Regions from separate parts of the Neobacillus sp. NPDC093182 genome, predicted to be linked through region 2. Evidence: riboswitches for the same ligand, from Rfam matches in the RefSeq annotation. Region 2 holds a riboswitch; each other region holds the start of a gene.
What was found. Region 2 has a riboswitch for thiamine pyrophosphate ahead of ACIQAA_RS00865 (ABC transporter substrate-binding protein). Riboswitches for the same ligand answer to the same signal wherever they lie in the genome.
Positions count from the first base shown of each region.

Region 1: another riboswitch for thiamine pyrophosphate. It lies ahead of thiC (phosphomethylpyrimidine synthase ThiC); the one in region 2 lies ahead of ACIQAA_RS00865 (ABC transporter substrate-binding protein).
Region 3: another riboswitch for thiamine pyrophosphate. It lies ahead of thiW (energy coupling factor transporter S component ThiW); the one in region 2 lies ahead of ACIQAA_RS00865 (ABC transporter substrate-binding protein).

Region 1 covers NZ_JBIVOI010000024.1:31,357-36,066, reverse strand. Annotated here, with positions in the region: gene thiC (phosphomethylpyrimidine synthase ThiC) at 1-1,621, opposite strand, end outside; TPP riboswitch at 1,763-1,877, opposite strand; gene pruA (L-glutamate gamma-semialdehyde dehydrogenase) at 2,121-3,668, shown strand; gene ACIQAA_RS29650 (YrzI family small protein) at 4,426-4,566, opposite strand.
Region 2 covers NZ_JBIVOI010000001.1:158,525-163,234, reverse strand. Annotated here, with positions in the region: gene ACIQAA_RS00875 (sulfurtransferase) at 1-668, shown strand, start outside; gene ACIQAA_RS00870 (5'-3' exonuclease) at 724-1,617, shown strand; TPP riboswitch at 1,838-1,949, shown strand; gene ACIQAA_RS00865 (ABC transporter substrate-binding protein) at 2,078-3,079, shown strand; gene ACIQAA_RS00860 (thiamine-binding protein) at 3,091-3,381, shown strand; gene ACIQAA_RS00855 (ABC transporter permease) at 3,378-4,145, shown strand; gene ACIQAA_RS00850 (ABC transporter ATP-binding protein) at 4,142-4,710, shown strand, end outside.
Region 3 covers NZ_JBIVOI010000010.1:85,976-90,685, forward strand. Annotated here, with positions in the region: gene ACIQAA_RS18470 (acyl-CoA reductase) at 1-941, opposite strand, end outside; gene ACIQAA_RS18475 (LuxE/PaaK family acyltransferase) at 938-2,023, opposite strand; gene thiW (energy coupling factor transporter S component ThiW) at 2,039-2,548, opposite strand; TPP riboswitch at 2,628-2,735, opposite strand; gene thiE (thiamine phosphate synthase) at 2,835-3,497, opposite strand; gene thiD (bifunctional hydroxymethylpyrimidine kinase/phosphomethylpyrimidine kinase) at 3,507-4,313, opposite strand; gene thiM (hydroxyethylthiazole kinase) at 4,326-4,710, opposite strand, start outside.

The DNA of each region.
Region 1 (4,710 bases), on a different contig from region 2:
GTGCCGTTTTTGCACCTTCTGCAGGTAACGTCTCATCATGATATTCCAAAGCTCGTTCAGGATCCAATGATAAATTAAACTGATCTCTCCAACGGAATTCAAAACGAGCTTTTGATAAGGCGTCATCTCTTTTGTGTGCACCTGGATGTCCTTTTGCTAAATCAGCAGCATGTGCAGCTATTTTATAAGTTATAACACCTTCACGTACATCATCTCGGTTTGGTAGACCTAAATGTTCTTTTGGTGTTACATAACAAAGCATAGCCGTACCAAACCAACCAATCATGGCTGCACCAATCGCGGATGTAATATGATCATAGCCAGGAGCTATGTCAGTTGTAAGTGGACCTAGAGTATAGAAAGGAGCTTCCTTACAAATCTCCAGTTGTTTGTCCATGTTTTCTTTTATAAGGTGCATAGGTACGTGTCCTGGACCTTCAACCATTACCTGTACATCATGCTCCCAAGCAATTTTTGTTAATTCTCCAAGAGTTTCTAATTCCGCAAATTGTGCTTCATCATTGGCATCCGCAATTGAACCAGGGCGTAGACCATCTCCTAAGGAGAATGAAACATCATAAGTTTTCATAATCTCACAGATTTCTTCAAAGTGAGTATATAAAAAGTTTTCTTTGTGGTGGTGAAGACACCATTGTGCCATAATAGATCCACCTCGAGATACAATACCTGTTAAACGCTTTGCTGTTAACGGAACATATCGCAAAAGAACACCAGCATGAATGGTGAAGTAATCCACGCCTTGCTCGGCTTGTTCAATTAAGGTATCACGATAAACCTCCCATGTTAGATCTTCGGCAACACCATTTACTTTTTCAAGCGCTTGGTAGATAGGAACGGTTCCTACAGGAACAGCCGAATTACGAATAATCCATTCCCTTGTGGTATGAATGTTTTTACCTGTTGATAGGTCCATAATATTATCAGCACCCCACCGTGTGGCCCATGTCATTTTTTCGACCTCTTCTTCGATGGATGATGAAACAGCAGAATTCCCAATATTTGCGTTGATTTTAACATGGAAATTACGTCCAATAATCATAGGCTCTGCCTCTGGATGATTGATATTAGAAGGAATAATTGCTCGCCCTTTTGCAACTTCTTCACGCACAAATTCAGGTTTCATATTTTCCCTTAATGCGATAAATTCCATCTCAGGAGTGATGATGCCCTTCCTTGCATAATGAAGCTGTGTGACGTTTCTTCCTTTTTTTGCACGTAATGGTTTACGCTTTAAACCCGGGAAAACATTATGATTAGCACGAGGATCTTTCTCATCCTTATATCCATTGTCTTCAGCCTTAATTTCTCTTCCTTCATATTCCTCAACATCTCCTCGTTCATGAATCCATGAGCTTCGAAGAGAAGGAAGACCTTTTGTAATATCAACTGAATAATCAGTATCCGTATATGGCCCACTTGTATCATAGACCCGAATTGGCGGATTTTCTTCTTCACCAAAGGTGCCTGTTGTCGGACTAAGTTCAATTTCACGCATTGGTACCTTGATATCGGGTCTTGAGCCTTCAACATAAACCTTTTTACTACCTGAAAAGCTAGACATGATGGAAATGCGTTTTTCGTTTAATGAAGTTGTTGACATAAAGTAAATCTCTCCCTGTTTTTAAAATTAAAGGTCGAGATCTAGAACAAAACGAGTGGATGAAAAGTAATGAAGTACATAAAAAAAGCCGAGTCCAAAAAGGATGGACCGGCTTTATATGTAGAAGTTTATTCAATACATGATGACTTTTTCTAACTTCCCCACGCTAGTATGATCTAGATCAGGTCCGAAGGGTCAAGAAACTTCAACGTGTTTCTCTCTCAGCCCACCTTATTGGACTCCCCTAGTTATTACTATTCAATTTGGTTTTAGTATACATGAGTCTTAAGTAAAATAAAAGGAACATTAAAAAAATAAAAAATATAAAAACCGTATCTACTTGGAAATAATATCCTCATCTGAGTATAGTAGGGTTAACCATACGCCAGGTTTTTTTTGCCAAAATATGCCTTAATGGCTATCCATTGATACGTGTAAAAGAAACATGTTAGAATGTACGAGGATGTAATGTTTTTTAATACATAGGAGGTTTTAAGACATGGTACAACCTTATAAGCATGAACCATTCACAGATTTTACAATTGAAGAAAACCGTCAGGCCTATCTTAACGGGATAAAGACAGTTGAGAGTTATTTAGGCAAAGATTACCCACTTGTAATCGGCGGAGAAAAAATTACAACAGAAGATAAAATCGTTTCTTATAATCCCTCAAATAAAGAAGAAATAATTGGAACCGTTTCAAAAGCTAGCAGAGATCTTGCGGAACAAGCAATGCAGGCAGCCGTTGAAGCGTTCAAAACTTGGAAAAAAGTGAAAGCAGAAGTACGTGCAGATGTATTATTTAAAGCAGCGACCATTATTCGCCGCCGTAAGCACGAGTTCTCTGCCCTTTTAACAAAGGAAGCAGGTAAACCATGGAAGGAAGCGGATGCAGATACTGCAGAAGCAATTGACTTTCTTGAATATTATGGCCGCCAAATGCTGGAACTTAAAGATGGTGTTCCCGTTAATAGCCGTCCAAACGAATTTAACCGTTATAACTATATTCCACTAGGTGTGGGAATCATCATCTCACCTTGGAATTTCCCATTAGCAATTATGGCTGGTACAACAGTAGCAGCGATTGTTACAGGTAATACCGTTTTATTAAAACCAGCTTCTACCACTCCAATTGTTGCAGCGAAATTCGTTGAAGTAATGGAAGAAGCAGGTCTGCCTAAAGGTGTATTAAACTTCGTACCAGGAAGCGGTGCTGAAGTGGGCGACTACTTAGTAGACCATAAAGATACTCGTTTCATCAGCTTCACAGGTTCACGCGACGTTGGACTTCGTATTTTCGAACGCTCTTCTAAAGTGAATCCAGGTCAAGTTTGGATGAAGCGTTTGATTGCTGAAATGGGCGGTAAAGATACGATTGTGGTTGACTCCGAAGCAGATTTAGAGCTGGCTGCACAATCAATCGTTGCAGGCGCATTTGGCTTCTCTGGTCAAAAATGTTCAGCATGTTCTCGTGCGGTAATCGTTGAGGATGTTTATGATACGGTTTTAAACCGTGTTGTTGAATTAACCAACCAATTAACTGTAGGTGACCCAACTGAGCAAGGAACTTTCATGGGACCAGTTACCGACAACAATGCTTTCAAGAAAATCATGGAATATGTTGAAATCGGCAAGCAAGAAGGAAGACTAATGACTGGCGGAGAAGGAGACAATTCAAAAGGCTATTTCATTCAACCGACTGTAATTGCAGACCTTTCTCCAGGTGCACGCATCATGCAGGAAGAGATTTTTGGTCCAGTAGTTGGTTTTACGAAGGCGAAGGATTTTACGGAAGCCATTGAAATTGCGAACAATACCGAGTATGGCTTAACAGGTGCGGTTATCACCACTAATCGTGAACACTTAGAGCAGGCTCGTGAAGACTTCCATGTTGGTAACCTATATTTCAACCGTTCATGTACGGGAGCAATTGTTGGCTATCAGCCGTTCGGCGGTTTCAACATGTCTGGAACGGACTCCAAAGCAGGCGGTCCTGACTACCTCTTGCTGCACATGCAAGCAAAGACTACATCTGAAATGTATTAATATCCAATTTTTCAAGCCCAATTCATATGAATTGGGCTTTTTTGATAGTGAAGTACTTGAACGAATGATAAAAGGTTTGTATTAATTGATGGATCAAATCAATTATGGCTGCATTATTTCCTCTTCATCTGCAATTAAAGGTGACGCGTATTCATTAATAAAAAGTATGTAGACCGGAAACAGAAGGCTAGACCCAAATATCAAAAGACTAAATCTTGGAAAAAGTGTAACTCCTGAACTAAGAGGAACTAAAACAGTGAAACAAGATAATAAAAGAATGAAATACGGTACCCACAGAATGAGTAACCAATAGCTGTTTTTTCTACCTAACTTCCATTTTTTTGTTAAGTAAATAAATAGTATTGTTGAAAGTAGAAGTCCAAGTACATTAATAACAGCAACAAGAATGTAAATATTATCCCATCTCCAGCCAGTTAAACTACTTATACGCGTTACATTTATTATGAGTTCAATTGCTATAAACAAAGCTAAAGCGTATAAGGCGCTAATAGTATTTATTTTTATGAAAAACTTCATCATAACCTCCGTAATTAAGAAACAGCATTGAACAACTCCGTGAAAAGTTCATTATTCAATTATACACCTTCTTAACAGAAATTCCTTTTTTATGACACTAGACTATTTACCATTTACTGGCTGATATCGGACCGATCTATTTTAATTTGACGGACGTTAACCAATGTTAACGTCCGACAACCAAGGTTATATTTTATAAAAATCTGCAATTGTAAAAGCGTTAGATATAATCATACATAGAAATTCGCTGGACTTTATTATTCTCATACATTTTTTCAACCACTTCTTGGTGGATAGCTTCTTCAATACTTATCTTTCGTTTTTCGACCATAATGGTAAAGAACAAAATATTGACGGTCATTGAAATCCCTCCTCTAATTAACCAATTATTAATGATAATTTCTCCCTAAACTTTTATAGGTATAGTATATATAGTGTGTGAACGAAAGAAATCGTGACTATGGAGTATTGTTTATTACTGCTTTAGTCTGATATATTTCTTCAA
Region 2 (4,710 bases):
ATTTATCGGGCGAGGCCGCTGAACACGGCGGCCGGCACCCAATGCCTGACATCGAAGCGTTTAGTGATAAACTTGAACATGCAGGTATTGATGAAAACACAACAGTAATCTCCTATGATCAAGGTGAAGGTGCGTTTGCTGCAAGGTTTTGGTGGCTGCTGCAATATCTCGGACATGAAAAAGTATTTGTTTTGGATGGCGGCTTTAAAGGCTGGCGGGAAGGAAATTACCCGGTAACATCAGATGTCCCTGCTTTCAAAAAAACCACCTTTAAACCCGAGATTAATCTCGCCATGCTTGCAAGTATAGATGAAGTAAGAGCAGTGGCGGATGAACAGGATACAAATACAATCTTAATTGATTCGAGAGAAGAAAGACGCTATTTAGGCTTAGAGGAACCCATTGATAAAAAAGCCGGACGAATCCCTGGAGCAATTAATAAGCCATGGTTTGAAGGTCTAAATGCCGGATACTATAAGCCTGCAGACATTCAAAAACAACGCTTTACAGACATTAATCCTGAAAGCGAAATCATTGTTTACTGTGGGTCGGGCGTTACGGCTGCACCCAATTATCTAGCATTAAAGGCAGCAGGTTTTGAAAAGGTAAAACTTTACTTGGGAAGTTTTAGCGACTGGATTTCCTATCAAGAAAACAAAATAGAGTAAGTTTTTATGTTATAATATTAGCCGTATTGTTTTTATACGATAGGAGGTCTATACCTTGGAAAATCAAAAACCTTCACTTATGCTAGTTGATGGAATGGCGCTGTTATTTCGTGCATTTTACGCTACGGCTGTAACAGGTCAGTTTATGATAAATTCAAAAGGAATTCCGACGAATGGAATTCACGGATTCATAAAACATTTATTTACTGCGGTTTCGTACTTTAATCCTTCTCACGTAGCAGTTTGTTGGGATATGGGCAGTAAAACATTTCGCTCTGAATTATTTGACGCCTACAAAGGGAATCGCGGTGAAGCACCAGTCGAATTAATCCCTCAATTTGATTTAGTTAAAGAAGTAGTTTCCTCCTTTGACATCCCTAACATCGGGTTGGCGGGCTATGAAGCAGATGATTGCATAGGAACGATTGCATATCAAGCCAGGGAACATGCACATGTTTCCATTTTAACGGGTGACCAAGATATCCTTCAGCTGTTGGATGAAAGTATTTCGGTCATTTTATTGAAAAAAGGCTATGGGAATTACCTTGTTCATACTCCTGATACCTTCTTTGAGGAGAAAGGAATCAAACCGCGCCAAATGATCGATTTAAAAGCTTTAATGGGAGATCCTAGTGACAACTATCCTGGAGTGAAGGGAATTGGTGAGAAAACGGCTCTTAAGCTTTTAAAGGAATTTGAGCATGTTGAGGGGATCATATCCAATCTTGATCGTCTTTCAAAATCTCATAAAACAAAAATTGAGCAGGATTTAGAAATGCTCCACTTATCACGTATGCTTGCGGAAATTAAGTGTGACGTCCCTGTAACGTGTAACCTTACTGAAGCCGGATTGAAGATTGAGAAAGAAAAAGCTTTAAATAAATTAAATGAACTGGAACTTCGCGGCTTGCAGCGCTTGCTGCCGCTTGAAGCATCGTTTGTTTCCTAAAATCCGAGGCTGTCCCAACTAGGGACAGCCTCCTTCCATATAATTTACTTATTAAGCGTCGGGATTTCTTTATTGAAAGACGCGAGAAATATTAATAAATAGGCTTTCATTTCGTTGGTGAGAATATATTGGTGACTCCGGAGAAAAAAACTTTTTATAATGCTTTTTAATAGGATAATCGCTAAAATGCAATTATAATATAAAGGATGGTAGGAAATTGACTAAAAAATAGGGGAGCCGGTGTTGCCGGTTGAGAGGTTATCCATGAGATAATGACCCTTTGAACCTGATCTGGTTAACACCAGCGGAGGGAACATATTTAACAAACGATCTTTGTTAGTGTGCGCCCATGCTTAAAACTAGGGCGCTTTTTTATTTTTAAAGACGTCCTTTTAAGTGAAAAACGTGAAATGTTATCCAAGCCTATTTCCTGCAAATTACATAAAAGAGGATGATAAGAGTGAAGACATGGTTTAGTTTGTTACTATCTGTCTTGTTAATTGCAGGCTGTGGTACAAATACTAAGGAAAATTCACAGGGAAGTGAGCAAGACAATAAAAAGAACCTAGAAAAAGTTACGGTTGTATTAGATTGGACACCAAACACGAACCATACAGGGTTATATGCTGCGAAGGAAAAAGGCTATTTTCAAGAAGAAGGCCTTGATGTCAATATTATTATGCCGGGTGAAGCAGGTGCTGACCAATTAGTTGCATCCGGAAAATCACAATTTGGGGTTGGCTATCAAGAAGGTGTAACACAGGCTCGGATTCAAGGTGTCCCGCTTGTCTCAATTGCAGCTGTAATTCAGCATAATACATCTGGATTCGCCTCTCCTGCAGATAAAAACATTATTACACCAAAGGATTTTGCAGGTAAAACATATGGCGGATGGGGATCACCTGCAGAAAAATCTGTAATCGATTCATTAATGAAAACAGAAAATGCCGATGTTGAGAAGGTGAAAATTATCAATATTGGAGACACGGATTTCTTTACCGCGGTTAAAAAAGATATTGATTTTGCTTGGATATATTATGGGTGGACCGGAGTTGAGGCAGAGCTGCGCGGTGAGAAAATAAACATGGTATATTTAACAGACTACTCAGAAAAACTAGATTATTACACGCCTGTATTAACAACAAATGAAAAAATGATTTCAGAAAACCCTGACACGGTAAAAGCTTTTGTTAAAGCAGCTGCTAAAGGGTATGAATTTGCTATCGAAAACCCAGGTGATGCAGCAGATATTTTATTAAAAGCAGCGCCAGATTTAGATCCGGAGCTAGTGAAAAAGAGTCAAGAATGGTTAGCGCCTAAATACCAGGATGATGCACCACGCTGGGGTGAACAAAAGCTTGAGGTTTGGGAGAACTATGCTTCCTGGATGTTTGAAAATGGATTACTAGAAAAAGAATTAGAAGCTAAAAAAGCTTTTACGAATGAGTTCTTACCTGAATAGGAGAGGTTACTATGGCAAATGCACTAGTCAGTATACAAATTATCCCGAAGCCGTCTGATGGTGGAGATGTAATTCCATATGTGGACGAAGCAATTCGAGTGATTGCTGAGTCCGGGGTTAAATATGAGGTCCATCCGTTAGAGACAACAATGGAAGGCGAGTTATCCCATTTGTTTTCAATCATTGAAAAAATGAACGAACGGATGATGGAAATGGGCAGTAAAAATGTGATTTCTCAAATTAAAGTACTTTACCAGCCAGCAGGTATTACGCTAGAAACCCTGACGGAAAAATATCGATGAACTATTTAATTAGTAAAGGATGGAGACCGATTGCGGTTCTCCTTCTTTTGTTCATTTTATGGGAAATCATTGTAAAGATAACGAAAGTACCAGATTGGCTCTTACCGGCACCTACAAAGATATTGAATGAGATTATTTCAGGTTGGACATCGTTCTATCCAGATTTAATCTCAACAGCGACAATTGCGGTAGAGGGGTTTTTGGCAGGGACTACTGTTGGATTAGTTGTTGCTGTCTTGCTGCATTTGGTCCCTTGGATCCGAGACTCAGTGTATCCGTTACTTATTTTATCACAAAATGTTCCGATTATTGTCCTCGCCCCCCTGCTCGTCATATGGTTTGGATTTGGATTATTACCTAAAATAATTGTAATTACCCTTACCTGTTTTTTCCCAATCACTGTGGCAGCTTTAGACGGTTTTAAACAAGTTCCATATTCCCATAAACATTATATGTTGATGGCTGGGGCTGGAAAGTCTCAATTGTTTTGGAAGCTGGAATGGCCATATGCACTCCCATCCATTTTTTCGGGCTTAAAAATTTCAGCAACTTATAGTGTTATGGGGGCTGTCATTTCTGAATGGCTCGGAGCGGAAAAAGGAATTGGTGTTTATATGACCTTAGCGTCTTCTTCATTTAGGACAGACAAGGTATTCGTTGCCATTCTATCGATCATGGTACTAAGTCTCTTATTTTTTGCAGTTATAGTTGCAGCCGAAAAGTATTTCATTCGTTGGCAAAGCAAGGGAGGCAGCGTGGAGTGAGTCATTTACTGGTTGATCACATTGTAAAAAGTTTTGGACCAAATGAGGTTCTTTCAGATTTATCTTTTTCGATTGAAAAAGAAGAGTTTGTTACCATTATAGGTCCATCCGGAAGTGGAAAAAGTACAATTTTTAACTTAATTGGCGGGATCATGACTCCCGATAAAGGCGTCATTCAACTTGAAGGGAATAATATTATTGGGAAACGCGGCTCGATTAGTTTTATGCCGCAAACGTCTTCCCTCCTGCCTTGGCGGACTGTTTTGCAAAATGTATTGCTCGGAGCTGAACTGCAGGGTAAAAAGGATCGTGATAAAGCGATCGAAATGCTTCATAAAGCCGGTCTTGCTGACTATGTTCATGCTCGTCCGGAAGAACTCTCCGGCGGAATGAAGCAGCGCGTCGCGTTTATACGCGCCCTTCTCAGCCCCCAATCTCTTATTTGTCTTGATGAGCCTTTTTCGGCGCTTGATGAATTAACAAGATTAGAGATGCAAAAATGGCTTCTTTCGATTTGGGAGGATTTTCGCCGGACCGTGCTGTTTGTTACTCATTCGATAGAAGA
Region 3 (4,710 bases), on a different contig from region 2:
GCAAACTCAGCGGGTGATACATTACCCCCTTTTTGAACATAGAAAATATGCGGGGAATAACAGCCTTGTTGATCAAATTGGATGATATCAAATGCCGCATGATGAGCAGTCGTCAATGCTTTTCGTGAGTCCAGCGCCGAATGGCTAATGACCCCGAAACTGACTTTATGTCCAAATGGCAGGAAACGAGTGGTGACAGGGATTCTACGACTCATCGATTCTAGTGAACTATTACTTCCATAGCCGACCACCACATCTGAATATCTAAAAATCTCCTTTTCTCGTGCCTCATCTCCGCCCTTCCACCAGACAACCGCCAGGCAGTCTTTAAATTGGGGAGCCACCTCGACCAAAACCTGTGCGAACCAGCCTGCAAACAAAGGCTCGGCACTAGATACCTTCCCAATGTTGCCAGACTTAACCAATAATCCGGAAATGAGACTCCATAATGGGAGTGCTGGTACATTTCCAGCCCATACATGGAGAATCAATTCAGGTCCCACCGCTTTCGAATAACCTTTTTTTACCCGAGGCTGAAAATCATCGAACAGTATGGGATTTCCTAAGTCCTCAACCACGAAGCGCTGCAGCTCATGTTTTCGGAACTTTTTCAAAAAGGAAGTAAGTCCCAGGCGAATCATTTCTTTATCGTAACCCGTAACAATTGGCAGCAGCTGTTCCGCTTTTTTCCGGTAAGTTGAATTTCGGTCAAGTAGTACTTCAATCGCTGTGTCAATAATGGAAATAATCTCCGCAATACTCATATTTTTTAATACTTCGGTACTGGCTCTTTTCACCTTTTCTGTTACCTGCTGCATTTGCTCTATAGTAAGAAGCGGGGCTTCAACCTCCAGCACTTCACCCTTTCTGGTAAAGGTAAGGATCTTGGTTTCTATGATTTCTTCCCCGATATCAGGAAGGTATCCAACTATTTCTCTCATTGTGCTGGCTCCGTGGCTGCCTTTATAAATTCTTCAACGGCAATTGAACAGCCCTTTGCCTCTGTTCCTTGGACCCTGCCTAATAGAAGGAAGCCCTCCCCAACTTTCATGCCTATGTCTTCCGTCAAAATAGTCGTGACAGAATTAAAGTTTGCCAGATCACAATGGACAATAACCCCGCGTTCCCCCTCAGACACTTCTTCACCTGTTAACGGGTGTATAATTCTCGTCTTTAGCCAATGAGGACCGGATTTAACAGATGGAACCTGTTCATTTCCAGAGTCATAGAGCTGTGAACTTAACTCCGTCATACCGTACATATTGATACAATCTTTTCGCGGAACACCTAATAATCTTGATAACTCATGATAAAAATCATCCAGTTCCCATTCTTTTGACTGATTTTTAAATCCACCTGTATCTAAAATCTTACTTCCATCCGGTAATTGAAAGCTGCGGCCGATGTTTTCTAGTTCTTCGAACAGATGAACAAAACTGAACGAGGCCCCTAACAATGCATAAGGCTCACCTGAGCGTTCTGCCTGTTCCAATTCTTGAATCAGCCTCTCAAGCTCAATCCCATTTTCTCCTAGAAGATAGTGACTCTCTTCCGTGCCAAACTCCTGTTTTGCAAGCGCTAAATACCGGGCTAATGAGGAATTTGGCATTTCTTCCTCGGTCGGGAATAGAATACCCATGCGAATTTTTTCCGTTTCTTTCATAAAACGCTGTTTGAAATAGGTTTTCATCGAAAGATTCCATACTTGTAAGGTCGGATGGTAGTGCTTCCCTTTCACACCTTGTGTGGTGCCGCTTGTCATAAAATACCTTTCTGCTTCTTCTGTCGGCGTGCAGGTTAGGTCAACCTCTTTAAAAGCATTAATCGGCACCGCTGGAATGTCCTTCCATGATTTCACCGTCCGGATCGTTTTGCCTTTTTGCTGGCAGAACTTCCGAAATGGAAGGTTATTTGTGTACTGGTAGGCGAATAGTTGTAAGGCATTTCGATTAAATTCTTCGTCTGATAGCGAATCTGATTGTAAGATCGTAAGAAGTTGATTTATGATTTGCTGCTGTTCCATGATGATACTTCCTTTCTATTTCAACGTCGTGCCATTTTGAGTAAATACAGCTACTTTCTTCTTTAAAAAGACAGATAAGATAATCGCGCCAATAAGTGCACCCGCGATCGAGCTAAAAATAAATAACGGGATAAATCCAAACACGGCTGCTTCCTGACCCATTATTAATGTGGCGATTGGGTAGCAAAGAATCGCGCCAAGAATGCCCGTTCCAATGACCTCGCCGAAAAAAGCCATATAAATCTTTCTGGTTTTCATAAAGAGGAGCCCTGCCAGCAAGGCACCCACCATACTTCCTGGAAAGGCAAAGATGGAGCCAGTTCCCATGATATTTCGCAGGATTGAGACACATAGTGCCTGGGCAACAGCATACACCGGTCCTAGCAGGACTGCAGACAAAACATTCAAGAAATGCTGAATCGGAAACACCTTTGTGAACCCAACCGGAATAAACAATAAATTACTCGAAAGTGTGCCAATCGCGATCATCATCGCTGTCAATGTGAGTTTGTGTGTTTTTCTCATAAAAAAAAATCCCTCCAATTTTTTAATAAGCACTGGGGGATTACCGGTTAATACATACCATGATGGTTCAAACAGTTCATGGACGTATCGTTCACTTCCCTACGCTGGTACTACCCAGATCAGGTTCAGGGGTTTAAGACGATAGATCGTCTAATCTCAGCCAGTTTCGGCTCCCCCAGTGCAAGTATGAAATTTTAATAGAAAGCTATAGGTCTCATTGACAATTCATGTGACCCTTTTTCAGGAACTTTTAGATAAGTTTGGTCTCATAGTATAGATTAATAGACTAGTAACCTTCAAAAACACTTTTTCTTAAATTCCTAGCTGCTTCTGTAACAGAAGCAGCATGGCTAATTGCTGTAATGACCGATACTCCATCAGCTCCTGCTTGGATCACAGACCCTGCGTTTTCCGCAGTAATTCCGCCAATTCCGACAATCGGAATACTTATTTCTCTGTCACGCAATTCCTCAATTAACTTCGTCCCATTTGAAGGTTTGGCGTCTTTTTTTGTTTTCGTTGGAAAAACCGGGCCGATTCCAAAGTAATCGGCTCCTCCCTCCAACGCGGTAATGGCCTCATCATAACTATGTACAGAAACTCCAATGATTTTATCATGGCCAATCTTCTTTCTGACTTCCGCTGGCGGCTCATCTTCCTGTCCGATATGAACACCGTCCGCGTTAAGTGCAATAGCCAAATCGATATCGTCATTCACAATAAAAGGTATCTGGTGCTCTCTGCATTTTTGCTGAAGTTCTTTGGCCAGTTCAACTTTTGCATTCCCTGTTAAAGCTCCGGTACCTTTTTCGCGAAATTGAAAAAGGGTAATTCCCCCTTCCATCGCTTCTTGTAACACGCACGCTGGATTGTCCTTGCAGTTGGGACTGCCCATGATAAAGTAAACTTTCAATGCCTCTTTTATTGAATCACTATTGCGAATATTCATGCTGGTCACCTACCTCATCGCCACCATTCTTTTTCGATATGCCCAATGATTGGTTGGTCCATGACCTTGACCAATCAGCAGCTGATCTTCTATGGCAGCCTGGATAAAATGCTTCGCTTTTGATACAGCTTCATAAACGCTTAAACCTTTGGCTAGTTCTGCGGTAACAGCCGCTGAAAACGTACATCCTGTTCCGTGAGTATTCTTTGTAGGAATTCTTTTACTCGTAAAGGTCTTAAATTCCATCCCATCATATAATAGATCTACCGACACATTACGGTCTTCATCATGCCCGCCTTTTACGACCACATGTTTAACTCCTAAATTATAAAGATATTTAGCCGCTTCCTCTTTATCTTCATCTGTTCGAATCGAGATCCCTGTTAAAACTTCCGCTTCAGGAATATTAGGTGTAATCACCATCGCCAGTGGTAACAAATACTTTTTCAATGCCGAAATGGCCTCCAATTGGAGCAGGGACGCCCCGCCCTTTGCAATCATCACGGGATCAACCACGACATTTTGCCAGTTGTAGTGTTCTATTTGCTCAGAAACAGCTTTAATGATTTCTGCATTAAACAGCATTCCTGTTTTAACGGCGTCTGCACCCATATCTTCGCCAATCGATTGTATTTGTTTACTAACTGCCTCAGCAGTCATCGGATAGACAGCTTGAACCCCCAAAGTATTTTGGGCAGTAACGGCTGTCAGTGCTGACATCCCGAAAACCTCTAACTCTTGAAAAGTCTTTAAATCTGCCTGAATTCCTGCACCGCCGCCGCTATCAGACCCAGCAATCGTTAATGCTTTTTTCATGATGTACACTCCTTATACTTGTTTGAATGACGCTAATTGTTGAATATCCTCTGAAGAAACGTGTGATAGTTGATTTAAAAATTCAATTTGGAAGCTGCCAGGTCCCAAATCACCCGCTTTTTCGAATGCTTTTTCCGCTGCGATTCCATAAAAGGTTAGCGCAGACAACCCAGCAAGCAGTAAGTCCTTTTCCACTCCAGCAAAGGCTCCAATGACAGAGGTTAACAGACAGCCTGTTCCTGTCACTTTTGTTAACAGAGGGTGACCATTGGAGACCAAATACGTCGTCTCCCCATCTGTCAGTACATCGTCTTTCCCGGTAATCACGACAGTGGTATGCAGCTTTTGCGCCGCGGTGACAGCCAATTCGACATTACTTCCCTGATGTGCACCGCCA